DNA from 2 places in the Citrobacter europaeus genome. Region 1 is predicted to be linked to the other one. Evidence: predicted binding sites of a transcription regulator. Region 1 holds the regulator's gene; the other holds the start of a gene.
What was found. Region 1 encodes CRP, which controls carbon source genes, mostly activating them, when cyclic AMP is high. Its sites were predicted from a motif close to ATGTGANNNNNNTCACAT; they were not measured.
Positions count from the first base shown of each region.

Region 2: the regulator CRP is predicted to act here: its motif matches at 3,322-3,339, upstream of WHR59_RS07845 (mannitol dehydrogenase family protein).

Region 1 covers NZ_CP148084.1:390,739-398,017, reverse strand. The annotation lists gene WHR59_RS01845 (ABC transporter ATP-binding protein) at 1-376, shown strand, start outside; partial or broken gene WHR59_RS01840 (hydrolase) at 552-1,620, shown strand; gene WHR59_RS01835 (YheU family protein) at 1,617-1,835, shown strand; gene WHR59_RS01830 (phosphoribulokinase) at 1,889-2,758, shown strand; gene WHR59_RS01825 (OsmC family protein) at 2,827-3,231, opposite strand; gene crp (cAMP-activated global transcriptional regulator CRP) at 3,540-4,172, shown strand; gene WHR59_RS01815 (YccS/YhfK family putative transporter) at 4,224-6,311, shown strand; gene argD (bifunctional acetylornithine/succinyldiaminopimelate transaminase) at 6,402-7,279, opposite strand, start outside.
Region 2 covers NZ_CP148084.1:1,714,907-1,722,185, reverse strand. The annotation lists gene torC (pentaheme c-type cytochrome TorC) at 1-352, opposite strand, end outside; gene WHR59_RS07855 (PLP-dependent aminotransferase family protein) at 518-1,993, shown strand; gene uxuA (mannonate dehydratase) at 2,036-3,226, opposite strand; gene WHR59_RS07845 (mannitol dehydrogenase family protein) at 3,429-4,895, shown strand; gene WHR59_RS07840 (CobW family GTP-binding protein) at 5,015-6,001, shown strand; gene WHR59_RS07835 (phosphatase PAP2 family protein) at 6,030-6,749, shown strand; gene mepS (bifunctional murein DD-endopeptidase/murein LD-carboxypeptidase) at 7,163-7,279, shown strand, end outside.

The sequences.
Region 1 (7,279 bases):
CGGCGATCTGGAGGATTATCAGCAGTGGCTGAGCGATGTGCAAAAACAAGAAAACCAGAGCGACGAACCGGCAAAAGAGAGCGTTAACAGCGCCCAGGCGCGTAAAGACCAGAAGCGTCGCGAAGCTGAATTGCGCACCCTGACGCAGCCGCTGCGTAAAGAGATTACCCGTCTGGAAAAAGAGATGGAGAAACTGCACGCACAGCTGGCGCAGGCGGAAGAAAAACTCGGCGACAGCGAACTGTATGACCAAAGCCGCAAAGCCGAACTCACCGCATGCCTGCAGCAGCAGGCCAGTGCAAAATCCGGACTGGAAGAGTGCGAGATGGCCTGGCTGGAAGCGCAGGAACAGCTTGAGCAGATGCTGGCCGAATAGTCATGAGTGCCTGATAAGGCGAAGCCGCCATCCGGCTCCTGAGCCGAAAATGCCTGATGACGACGCTCGCGCGTCTTATCAGGCCTACGTTTCGTTTATGTAGTTGTGGCCCAGGCTCGCGTAACCTGCTGGCTGACTAGCGACAAAATCACATATTGGCTAACCCGCACGCGCTGTGCGCGGTATAGTTATTCTTTCCGATTATTAATTGCTCTGGTGTTATGGTTGAAATCACGTCCACAGAAATGACCCCACCTACCGACGATTCGCGAGAATTCCGCCCGATGCGCGGTATCAGTAACCGCCATCTGCAGACGATGCTGCCGCGCTTAATTCGCCGCAAGGTGAAGTTCGACGCCCACTGGCAGCGTCTGGAATTGCCCGATGGTGATTTTGTCGATCTGGCGTGGAGTGAAGATCCGCAACAGGCGAAACACAAACCGCGCCTGGTGGTTTTTCACGGTCTGGAAGGTAGTCTGAACAGCCCGTACGCACATGGCCTGATTGAAGCGGCGCAAAAGCGCGGCTGGCTGGGCGTGGTAATGCATTTTCGCGGCTGCAGCGGTGAACCCAATCGTCTGAACCGCATTTATCATTCGGGCGAAACAGAAGATGGCACCTGGTTTTTACACTGGCTGGAGCGTGAGTTCGGTCGCGTGCCGACCGCAGCGGTGGGCTATTCGCTCGGTGGCAACATGCTGGCCTGCCTGCTGGCCAAAGAAGGCAACGAGATTCCAATTGATGCCGCCGTTATCGTCTCCGCGCCTTTCGTGCTGGAAGCCTGTAGTTACCATATGGACAAGGGATTCTCTCGGGTCTATCAGCGCTACCTGCTCAATCTGTTGAAAGCCAATGCCTCGCGTAAGCTTGAGGCCTATCCAGGCTCGCTGCCGGTAAGTCTGTCCCAATTGAAATCTCTGCGTCGCATTCGCGATTTTGACGATCTGATCACCGCCAAAATCCACGGTTTCGCCGATGCTATAGACTATTATCGTCAGTGTAGCGCCATGCCGTTGCTCAACCAGATCGCCAAACCCACGCTGATTATCCATGCCAAGGACGATCCGTTTATGGATCATCACGTGATCCCGAAACCGGAAAACCTGCCTTCGCAGGTGGAGTATCAGTTGACTGAACACGGTGGCCACGTCGGATTCATTGGCGGCACGGTACGCCATCCTGAGATGTGGCTGGAATCCAGAATCCCCGACTGGCTGACAACGTATCTGGAGGTCTCATCATGATCATCCCCTGGCAAGATATCTCCCCGGACGCGCTGGACAATCTGATTGAAAGCTTTGTCTTGCGTGAAGGCACCGATTATGGTGAACATGAACGTTCGCTCGAACAAAAAGTCGCCGACGTCAAACGCCAACTACAATCAGGTGAAGCCGTGCTGGTGTGGTCTGAACTGCATGAAACGGTCAATATTATGCCGAGGAAGCAGATTCACGAGTAATCCGTAGCCGCCGGCCGACTTTACTATAATTATAACCATTTCATGGAGTTGTTATGTCTGCCAAACATCCGGTGATTGCGGTAACAGGATCCAGCGGCGCGGGGACCACCACCACCAGCCTCGCGTTTCGTAAAATTTTCGCGCAGTTAAATCTGCGTGCCGCCGAGGTGGAAGGTGACAGTTTTCATCGCTATACCCGTCCGGAAATGGACATGGCGATTCGCAAAGCGCGCGATGCCGGGCGGCATATCAGCTATTTCGGCCCCGAAGCTAATGACTTCGGTCTGCTGGAACAAACTTTCATCGAATACGGTCAGACGGGCAAAGGCCAGTCGCGAAAATATCTGCACACTTACGATGAGGCCGTACCGTGGAACCAGGTGCCAGGGACTTTCACGCCCTGGCAGCCGCTGCCTGAACCGACGGATGTCCTGTTTTATGAAGGACTGCACGGCGGCGTCGTCACCCCACAGCAAAACGTGGCCCAACATGTCGATCTGCTGGTTGGCGTGGTGCCGATCGTAAACCTGGAATGGATCCAGAAACTGACTCGCGATACCAGCGAGCGTGGACACTCGCGTGAAGCGGTGATGGACTCGGTGGTGCGATCAATGGACGATTACATCAATTACATCACGCCGCAGTTCTCCCGGACGCATATTAACTTCCAGCGCGTACCGACCGTCGATACCTCTAACCCCTTTGCCGCCAAGAGTATCCCGTCTCTGGATGAAAGCTTTGTCGTGATTCATTTTCGTAACCTGGAAGGGATCGACTTCCCGTGGCTACTGGCCATGCTGCAGGGCTCATTCATTTCCCACATCAATACATTGGTCGTGCCGGGCGGCAAGATGGGCCTGGCGATGGAATTGATTATGCTGCCGCTGGTCCAGCGACTGATGGAAGGCAAAAAGATAGGGTGAGGCGTGGAAAGTGCCCGATGGCGCTTCGCTTATCGGGCCTACGAATCAACATTATCCGGCGTCAGGGATTACGCGGCAACCACTTCATAGGAGTGGGTAATGTTCACCGCCTTTTCCAGCATCAGTGCCACGGAGCAATATTTTTCCGCTGAAAGGTCGACTGCGCGTGAGACTGATGCATCTTTCAGATCGTTACCCGTTACGATGAAATGCAGGTTGATGTGGGTAAACAGGCGCGGCGCTTCATCACGACGCTCTGAGGTCAGTTTCACTTCGCAGTTGGTCACATCCTGACGACCCTTTTGCAGGATCGATACCACATCAATTGCGCTACAACCGCCCGCCGCCATTAATACCATTTCCATCGGGCTCGGCGCTTTATCACCGGAGTTACCGTCCATCAGAATTTGGTGGCCAGAGGCGGACTCACCGAGGAAGGTTAACCCTTCAACCCACTTTACACGCGCTTGCATATTTCGTAACTCCAATGTTTCAATTTTCCTGACAGATTACGCGCACATAACAATTCTCGCAATGGAAGGCGACCTGCGTCATGCTGAAGCGAGACACCAGGAGACACACGGCGAAAGCTATGCTAAAACAGTCGGGATGCTACAGTAATACATTGACGTACTGCATGTATGCAGAGGACATCACATTACAGGCTGCAGTATATTTTTAGTAGCCCCCTTCCCAGGTAGCGGGAAGCACATTTTTGCAAACCCAGAGGCAGCGTCGTTTTCTGGCTCTGGAGACAGCTTATAACAGAGGATAACCGCGCATGGTGCTTGGCAAACCGCAAACAGACCCGACTCTCGAATGGTTCTTGTCTCATTGCCATATTCATAAGTACCCATCGAAGAGCACGCTGATTCACCAGGGTGAAAAAGCGGAAACGTTGTATTACATCGTTAAAGGCTCAGTGGCAGTGCTGATCAAAGATGAAGAAGGGAAAGAAATGATCCTTTCTTATCTGAATCAGGGCGATTTTATTGGTGAATTAGGCCTCTTCGAAGAAGGTCAGGAACGTAGCGCCTGGGTACGTGCCAAAACCGCATGTGAAGTCGCTGAAATTTCCTACAAAAAATTTCGCCAATTAATCCAGGTCAACCCGGATATTCTGATGCGCCTGTCTTCTCAGATGGCTCGTCGTCTGCAGGTCACGTCTGAAAAAGTCGGCAACCTCGCCTTCCTCGACGTAACTGGTCGTATCGCGCAGACTCTGCTGAATCTGGCGAAACAGCCTGATGCGATGACCCACCCGGACGGCATGCAGATTAAAATCACCCGTCAGGAAATCGGCCAGATCGTTGGCTGCTCCCGTGAGACCGTCGGCCGTATTCTGAAGATGCTGGAAGATCAGAACCTGATCTCCGCACACGGTAAGACTATCGTCGTCTACGGCACCCGTTAACCCCATCGAAGTGGCGCGTTACCCAGTAATGCGCCACTTTTGTTTGCACCGATGTGGCGAAGACTGATATACCACCCAGAGATCAACTACGCACTACGGCAGACGCTGGTGCTATGTTTACCTGTGGCTGTTGGTCTGATCATCGGTCAGCTTCATCTGGGCCTCCTCTTCTCCCTGGTCCCTGCCTGCTGCAACATTGCCGGTCTTGATACCCCGCATAAGCGCTTTTTCAAACGTTTAGCTATTGGCGCGTCTTTGTTTGCCGGATGCAGTTTGATCATGCAATTACTGCTGGCAAAAGATATACCACTGCCGCTTATCCTCACCGGCCTGACGCTAATTCTTGGTGTAACCGCCGAGTTGAGCCCTTTGCATGCGCGACTATTGCCTGCCTCACTTATCGCAGCGATTTTCACGCTAAGCCTGGCCGGCAACATGCCCGTCTGGGAGCCGCTGCTGATCTACGCGCTGGGCACGTTATGGTATGGCCTGTTCAACTGGTTCTGGTTTTGGATGTGGCGCGAACAGCCGCTCCGTGAATCGCTCAGCCTGTTGTATCGTGAATTAGCCGATTACTGTGAAACTAAGTACAGCATGCTGACCCAGCATGCCGACCCAGAAAAAGCGCTGCCTCCCCTGCTGGTTCGCCAACAAAAGGCAGTGGATCTGATTACCCAGTGTTATCAGCAAATGCATATGCTGTCGGCGCATCGCAACAACGATTACAAGCGCCTGCTGCGTGCCTTTCAGGAGGCGCTCGATTTACAAGAGCATATTTCCGTTAGCCTCCACCAGCCGGAAGAGGTGCAAAAGCTGGTCGAGCGTAGCCATGCGGAGCAGGTGATTCGCTGGAATGCGCGTACCGTAGCCGAACGCCTTCGGGTACTGGCCGATGATATTTTGTATCACCGTTTGCCGACCCGTTTCTCGATGGAAAAACAGATTGGCACACTGGAGAAAATCGCCAGGCAGCATCCGGACAACCCGGTGGGACAATTTTGCTACTGGCACTTTAGCCGTATTGCCCGCGTGCTACGCACCCAGCGCCCGTTGTATGCCCGTGACTTGATGGCTGACAAGCAGCGTCGGTTGCCGTTGATCCCAGCCCTGAAAAACTATCTGTCGTTGAAATCTCCAGCGCTGCGCAATGCCGGACGCATCTGCGTTATGTTGAGTATCGCCAGCCTGATGGGCAGCGCCTTACACCTGCCAAAGCCCTACTGGATTTTAATGACTATTCTGTTCGTCACGCAAAATGGCTACGGGGCGACCCGGGTACGCATCTTACATCGGTCGGTCGGTACGCTCGTTGGGCTGGTGATTGCCGGCGTCACGCTGCACTTTCATATTCCGGAAGGTTTCACGCTGGCAGCCATGCTGCTGATAACCCTGGTGAGCTATCTGATCATCCGTAAAAATTACGGCTGGGCTACCGTCGGCTTTACGGTCACGGCAGTTTACACCCTGCAACTGCTGACGCTGAACGGGGAACAGTTTATCGTGCCGCGGTTTGTCGATACGATCATTGGCTGCCTAATCGCCTTTGGCGGCACGCTCTGGCTGTGGCCACAGTGGCAGAGCGGTCTGTTGCGTAAGAACGCCCACGACGCGTTAGAAGCCGACCAGGAGGCCATTCGCCTGATCCTCAGCAACGATCCGCAGGCCACGCCGCTGGCGTATCAACGCATGCGGGTTAACCAGGCGCAGAACACGCTGTTCAACTCACTGAACCAGGCGATGCAGGAGCCAGGATTCAACTCGCACTACCTTGCGGACATGAAACTGTGGGTCACGCACAGCCAGTTCATCGTCGAACACATTAACGCGATGACCACGCTGGCAAGGGAACATACGATGCTGACGCCGGATTTGGCGCAGCGGTATCTGGAATCCTGTGAAATTGCGCTTCAGCGCTGTCAGCAGCGGCTGGAGTATGACGGACCGGGAAGCTCGGGCGATGTGAATATTCTCGAAGCGCCGGAGATGCTGTCCCACGGTCCGTTAAGCACTCTTGAGCAGCATCTGCAACGGGTTCTTGGGCATCTGAACACCATGCATACCATTTCGTCGGTAGCATGGCGTCAGCGACCGCACCACGGGATCTGGCTGAGCCGCCGACTACGGGACATGAAGGGTTAAAAGATTTGCCGGATGCGCTACGCTTATCCGGCCTACGAATCACACCTTACCCTGTAGGCCGGATAAGGCGCTCGCGCCGCCATCCGGCAATCAGCCCACCACCTTCGCGACAGCCTGCGCGAAACGCTGCATCCCTTCATCGATATCCGCCTGCTCTACCACCAGCGACGGCGCGAAACGCATTACGTCCGGCCCGGCGTTCAGCACCATCACCCCTTCGTGCGCGGCGGCATAGAGGAAATCGCGCGCCCGGCCTTTAAACTGCGGCTTCAACTCGGCGCCAATCAGCAGCCCCATCCCGCGAATATCGCTGAAAATGTCGAACTGTTGATCAATCTTGTGCAAATGCTGGACAAACGTCTGACGTTTGGCCTGAATGCCTCCCAGCACTTCCGGCGTGTTGATGATATCAAACGCTGCACCCGCTACCGCGCAGGCCAGCGGGTTACCGCCGTACGTGGAACCGTGCGACCCCACGTGGAACGCGGAGGCAATCTCCTGAGTGGTCAGCACCGCGCTCACCGGGAAACCGCCGCCGAGCGCCTTCGCGCTGGTGAGGATATCCGGCGTCACGCCGTAGTGCATATAGGCAAACAAATCGCCGGTACGCCCCATCCCGCTCTGCACTTCATCAAATACCAACAGCGCCTGGTGCTGGTCACAGAGTTCGCGCAAACCTTGCAGGAATTCCGGCGTAGCCGCAGTGACGCCGCCTTCTCCCTGAATTGGCTCAACCACCACCGCGCAGGTGTGATCGTCCATCACCGCTTTTACCGCATGCAGATCGTTAAACGGGACATGGATGATATCTGCCGGCTTTGGTCCAAAGCCGTCGGAGTATTTCGGCTGCCCGCCAACAGAAACGGTAAACAGCGAACGGCCGTGAAACGCATTATGGAAGGCAATGATTTTGGTTTTGAACGGGCTATGACGCACACAGGCATAGTGGCGCGCCAGCTTAAAGGCGG
Region 2 (7,279 bases), 1.3 Mb from region 1:
ATTCCCGCTGGGCCAGCTCCGCCCGTTTTGCGGCAAATTTTTCGGGGGTATCGATCGAAGGAGAAATAAAGGTGTGGTAGAGATCGTTTAAGGCTTGCGTTTTACGAACCAACGTTGGCACGATGCCCGGCGGAATATGACAATCCTTACACTCCGCACGCACGCCAGAAGCATTGCGAAAATGCACGCTGGTTTTATATTCCTCTCCAGCCGTGCGCATCGAGTGACACGATAAACAAAACCCGGTAGTACTGGTGTAATGAACGCCTTGCCACGCTCCCCAAATCGCCAGGGCCATGACTACCGCTCCGACGAATGCGCACCACAGTGCATTTTTTCTTATCCACGACATGCTAGCCTCCATTTTTTTAATAGCGACACGCTAAGGGATAATAAAAATCAAAAATAGAGACAGCGCAGGCAGAGTATAGGAACAGCAATCACTCTATGAGATTCGTCAAATAGTAAAGAGCAGAAATTCGTAATATAGTGACCATCTATAAATAAGGATTTTCTCATGCTCACACTGACTCTCAATAGAGAAAGCCGTACTCCGCTACAGTTGCAGATATTTCAATTTTATTTACAGGCTATTCAGCAGGGAGATTTGTTGCGTGGAGATAAACTCCCTTCTATTCGCGAGCAGGCTCAGGTATTGAATGTAGCCAAAATAACGGTCGTGATGGCCTATGATAAGCTTATGGCGGCTGGGTTAATTAAGAGCCGACACGGCATTGGCTATGAGGTGATATTCACCACGCCTGTTCGTATCCCGCCTGCGCATGTTCCCATGTCCCAGGGCTCTCCGCCAGTAACACCCAAAGCAGCCGGGGTCTCTACCGATGTTTACGCAGAGCCTGGGCGGGAGTGTTACTGCCGGATGGGCGTCCCCGATCCCAATGCTTTTCCCTGGGCCAGTTGGCGAAAATGGAATAACGCGCCAAGCGTACTTAAAGAACAATTGCTTACCCGGTATCATTCACCAAACGGATTATTTTCACTGCGTGAACAACTGGTCAGATACCTTAATTTATCTCGTGGCATTAATACCCGGGCAGAGAACATCATTATTACCAACGGGATCCAGGAAGGATTGTCGCTGTTGAGTCAGATATTTATTATTCATCATGCCGTCAGCCAGCAAAAAAAAAGCCACGTTGTGACCGAATCCCCTTGTTATTCTGGCGCATGGCATCTGTTTAATTATTACGGCGCAAACATTACGTCAATTGCCGTAGATAACCACGGACTGCAAACAGATAATTTACCTGAATATGAAACTCAGCTTTGCTATGTGACGCCGGCCCACCAGTATCCGATGGGGAGCGTACTTTCGCTGGAGCGCCGTCAGGCATTATTAACGTGGGCACAGCGCGTCGGCGCTTATATCATAGAAGACGACTACGACGCTGTTTTTACCTATGGCGAGAATCACCTTCCTGCGCTGAAAGCCATGGATTATCACAACCGGGTTATCTACATGGGGACATTTTCTAAAACGCTGGGACCGGGGGCGCGTCTTGGCTACCTCATTTGCCCTGATGAATTGCTCCCGGCGGTACAGAATATGAAAGCGCTCAATAACAACGGCAGTCAGTGGTTGTTGCAGCAATTTTTAGCCGAATTAATGCAAAACCAGGTGTTTTATACGCATATCAGCAAGCTGGCCAGCAGCTATGCGGCGCGCCTCAACCAGTTACGCGATGGCCTTTCCGCGCGGTTTCCCACAGGGAAAATCGCTGGCGCAACGGCGGGTCTGCATCTCTCGTTACGCGTTGAAAGACACCCCGATACGATAGCCAGGCTGCAACAACGCTGCCTGCAGGCTGGGATCCGGTTTGACACTCTGGCGGATATAGAAAATGGGTCAGAAACCGCATGGCGTAAGGAGAACAGCGACGTGGTGATGTTTTTTGGCTTTGGCGGGTTGCAGATACAGCAGATTAATAGGGTACTGTCGGTACTGGAGCAGGCGCTGACGCAGCCTTGCTGAATAACAGGGATCGCGCCGGTGGCGCAATCCCTGTGGTAAGTCTTACAGCAGATCGCGGAACTGAGTTTGTTTCAGCGCCAGCTCAACGCCGCGAACTTCCGCCAGCCCTTTCAGACGACCAATTGCGGAGTAGCCGGGATTGGTTTTCTTGTGCAGATCGTCAAGCATCTGGTGTCCGTGATCCGGACGCATCGGGATAGGACGCAAATCACCCGCCTTTTTACGCCGCTGTTCTTCACTCAGGATGGCAGCGACCACCGATACCATATCCACATCGCCTTGCAGGTGCGCACCTTCGTGGAAGGTTTTCGGGTTATCTTCACGGCAGGTGGAGCGCAGATGCGTGAAGTGGATTCGATCGCCAAAGGTTTCGATCATTTTCACCAGATCGTTATCAGCACGCACGCCGTAAGAGCCGGTGCACATGGTGAAACCATTATTGATGCTGTCGACGGTTTCTTTCAGCCACTGCATATCTTCGATAGTCGAAACAATGCGCGGCAGGCCAAGGATCGGACGCGGCGGATCGTCAGGATGCACAGCCAGGCGCACGCCCACTTCTTCTGCCACTGGCACGATCGCCCGCAGGAATACCGCCATATTATCGCGCAGATCGTCTTTACTGATGCCGTCATATTCAGCGAGGCGCGCACGGAATTGATCCAGCGTATAGCCCTCTTCCGCGCCGGGCAGTCCGGCAATGATATTGCGGGTTAGCTTTTCAATTGCGGCATCGCTCATGGCATTGAAGTAGTCCAGCGCCTGACGTTGTTCTTCTGCGGTGTAATCCGCTTCAGCTCCCGGGCGTTGCAAAATATGCAGTTCGAAGGCCGCAAAAGCAATCTGGTCAAAACGTAGCGCTTTGGAGCCGTCTGGCAACTGATATTCCAGGTCAGTACGCGTCCAGTCGAGGATCGGCATGAAGTTATAGCACACAGTATCAATGCCGCAGGTCGCCAGATTGCGGATACTCTGCTGATAGTTGGCAATCCATGTTTGGTACTGGCCTGAACGCGTTTTGATATCTTCGTGAACAGGAATACTTTCCACCACCGACCAGGTCAGCCCTTTTTCAGCCAGAATGGCCTGACGCTGTTGAATCTCTTCTACCGGCCACACTTCACCGTTAGGAATATGGTGCAAGGCAGTCACAACACCCGTTGCGCCAGCCTGACGCACATCATCAAGCGATACCGGATCGTTAGGTCCGTACCAACGCCAGGTTTGTTCCATTGCTTCACCTCACAAGTTGTTATACCAAATTAAACTACCTGAATGATGACTACCATACAGGCATCCCATGGATGATCAACAGATGGCCGGTCATTGATTGATCCAGCTCACATTCCCCTGATAAATGAGGCACACCAATTCAATTTGCTGTCATATAACTTTATACTGCCATTGTTAATTAATGGTTAATCAGGTGTATTAAATGAAAACTATTGCCTCAGCGCCACTGGCGGAAAATGTCATGATGCCGCAGTACGACCGCCAGCAATTAAAAACGCGGATTGTGCATTTTGGTTTCGGTGCTTTTCATCGCGCCCATCAGGCGTTATTAACCGACAGGGTGCTGAACGCGCAGGGTGGAGACTGGGGAATTTGCGAGATCAGCCTGTTCAGCGGCGATCGGCTGATGCGTCAGCTTCGCGAACAGGACCATTTATTTACCGTGTTAGAAAAAGGAGCAAACGGCAATCAGCCCATCGTCATCGGCGCCGTTAACGAGTGTCTGAACGCCACGCTGGATTCGCTGGCGGCCATTATTGAAAAATTCTGCGAGCCTCAGGTGGCGATTGTCTCGTTAACTATCACCGAAAAAGGCTACTGTATCGATCCGGCGACGGGATCGTTGGATCTCTCTAATCCGCGAATTATTCACGATATGCAGACGCCGGCTGAACCGCACTCCGCGCCCGGAATAATTGTAGAAGCGCTGCACCGCCGACGTGAACGCGGGCTGCAACCATTTACCGTCCTCTCCTGCGATAACATCCCGGACAATGGCCATGTGGTAAAAAATGCCGTACTGGGAATGGCGGAAAAACGCTCACCTGAGCTGGCGCACTGGATCCAGGAGCACGTCAGTTTTCCGGGAACCATGGTGGACAGGATTGTTCCCGCCGCCACCGACGAGTCGCTGGCTGAAATCGCCCACGAGCTGGGTGTTGCCGATCCTTGCGCAATCAGTTGCGAACCGTTTATCCAATGGGTGATTGAAGACAACTTTGTGTGTGGTCGTCCGCAATGGGAAACCGCGGGTGTCCAGATGGTCGAAAACGTGTTGCCGTGGGAACAAATGAAACTGCGGATGCTGAACGGTAGCCATTCGTTCCTTGCTTATCTCGGCTATCTGGCCGGATTCCAGCACATCAGCGACTGTATGCAGGACAGCGCATTTCGTGAAGCCGCTTACCGGCTGATGCTCAATGAACAGGCCCCCACGCTGCAAATTACCGATGTGGATTTAGACCAGTATGCTTTAAGCCTGCTGGAACGCTTTGCCAACCCGGCGCTGAAACACAAAACCTGGCAAATAGCGATGGATGGTAGCCAGAAATTACCCCAGCGCATGCTGGAAGGGATCCGCGTACATTTAGCACGTCAAAGCGAGTGGCCGCTGCTGGCGCTCGGCGTCGCAGGCTGGATGCGCTACGTGAGCGGCGTGGATGATTCAGGCACTGCGATTGATATTCGTGACCCGTTAAGTGAGAAAATTGCCGCTCTGGTTAAACAGAGCACTGAATCAGAACGCGTCAGCGCCCTGCTTTCACTGCATGAGATTTTCGCCGCCGATCTCGTACAGAATCCGCAGTTTGTCGCGGCCATTCAGCAGGCCTGGCAGCGTATTGCCCAATACGGCGCGCATCAGGCTGTCATTGAAACGTTAAAAAATTAACGATTTCTGCCATTAAGCAGGACGAAGCACGTCTTCGTCCTCCCACCCCTTCTCTTTTTCCCCGTTTTTCGCCAGGATTGTTAAATGCCATTACGGTAATTTATGATTCTGGAGTAAATGTGACTAAAACCAATCTCATCACTGGTTTTCTCGGCAGTGGCAAAACCACCTCTATTCTTCATCTATTGGCGAACAAAGATCCCGCAGAGAAGTGGGCCGTGCTGGTCAATGAGTTTGGCGAAGTAGGCATCGATGGCGCACTGCTGGCCGACAGCGGCGCACTGCTAAAAGAGATCCCCGGCGGCTGTATGTGCTGCGTTAACGGTCTGCCAATGCAGGTAGGCCTTAATACGCTGCTGCGTCAGGGAAAACCCGACCGTCTGCTGATTGAACCCACCGGCCTCGGACATCCCAAACAGATTCTGGATTTACTCACCGCGCCGGTTTACGAGCCGTGGATCGACTTGCGCGCAACTCTCTGTATCCTTGACCCCCGCCTGTTGCTGGATGAAAAAAGCGTCGCCAATGACAATTTCCGCGATCAGCTGGCCGCCGCCGATATCATTGTTGCCAACAAAGCCGACCGGGCCACGATGGAAAGCGAAAATGCCCTGCAAAGCTGGTGGCAACACTACGGCGGCAATCGCCAGTTGGTTCATGCCGACCATGGGAAAATTGACGGGCAGCTACTGGATTTACCCCGACTCAACCTTGCGGAGCTTCCGACAAGCGCGGAGCATAATCATCGTCATGCCGACAAAAAGGGGCTGGCGGCGTTGAGTCTTCCGGCGCAGCAGCGCTGGCGGCGCAGCCTGAACAGCGGTCAGGGCCATCAGGCCTGCGGCTGGATTTTTGACGCCGATACGGTATTCGATACCATCGGTCTGCTGGAGTGGTCGCGTCTTGCTCCTGTTGGGCGCGTGAAAGGTGTAATGCGTATAAAAGAGGGACTGGTGCGCATTAACCGCCAGGGAGACGACTGGCACATTGAGACGCAAAACGTCGCGCCGCCGGATAGTCGTATTGAACTCATCTCTGATACCGAGACCGACTGGAATGCGTTACAGAGCGCATTGTTGAGACTTCGTTTAGACGCCAGCGCGTAAGGTTGCCTTCGTTTTATAGCAATGGTAAATGACGATGAAAACCCGATACCCTCTTATCCTCCTGCTTAATATCGCGGGCCTGGCGCTGTTTCTTTCCTGGTATCTTCCTGCCGGGCATGGGATCTGGTCTTCAATAGATACGGGCGTTTTCCGCTTCTTTAATCAGAAGCTGGTGGAAAGCCCGCTATTCTTATGGATTGTTGCTATTACCAATAACCGGGCATTTGATGGCTGCTCATTGCTGGCAATGGGCGCATTGATGCTGCATTTTTGGCTGAAAGAGACGTCGGAAGGTCGCCGACGCATTGTCGCTATTGGTCTGGTTATGCTGCTCACCGCAGTGGTATTAAATCAGTTAGGTCAGGCGCTTATTCCGGTTAAACGCGCCAGCCCCACTCTGATGCTGGATAATATTTACCGCGTCAGCGAACTGCTGCATATTCCGACCAAAGATGCGTCCAGAGACAGTTTCCCCGGCGATCACGGTATGATGCTGCTTATTTTTTCCGCATTTATGCTGCGTTATTTCGGAAAAACCGCCGGAATAATCGGCCTTATTATTGCTGTGGTTTTTGCCTTCCCGCGCGTAATGATTGGTGCTCACTGGCTCACCGATATCTTGATCGGTTCCATGACGGTCGTCCTGATTGGTCTGCCCTGGTGGCTAATGACGCCTTTAAGCGACCGATTAGTGACTCTGTTTGCGAATTACCTGCCGGGCAAAAACAAACAATTTTTAAACAAATAACGCAGAGTAATTAACATCATCAGAGATACTTCTGATTCCCTGATGATGCTTACTGATATTTCATCATTGTGGCTGTCATTCTCCTGTCATCTTATTCACGTTAAAAATGAGTAAGTTGCGTCTTTTTTATCCCAATTGTTCTTAATTTATACAATACCGATTATTCACTTTCTGTATCAATTTTTCTTATAAGAAATCACGTAAAATCACTCGCAATGACCGGAACGATCGGGTAATCTCGAACTCGTTTTGCCTCGCGGGATAATTATTCTCTTTATGAATAAATTTGTGCGTTCTGCCACAGATTTGACCTTAAAGAATTGTCTCATCGTGCGAGGGTAATTAGTCTCGTCACGTTTGGCATTTTTTATAACGATATTTATCGTTAAGGACTTCAAGGGAAAACAAACAAAATGGTCAAATCTCAACCGATTTTGAGATATATCTTGCGGGGCATACCCGCGATAGCAGTTGCGGTTCTGCTTTCTGCATGTAGCACAACGAACACCGCCAGGAATATGCATTCTGAG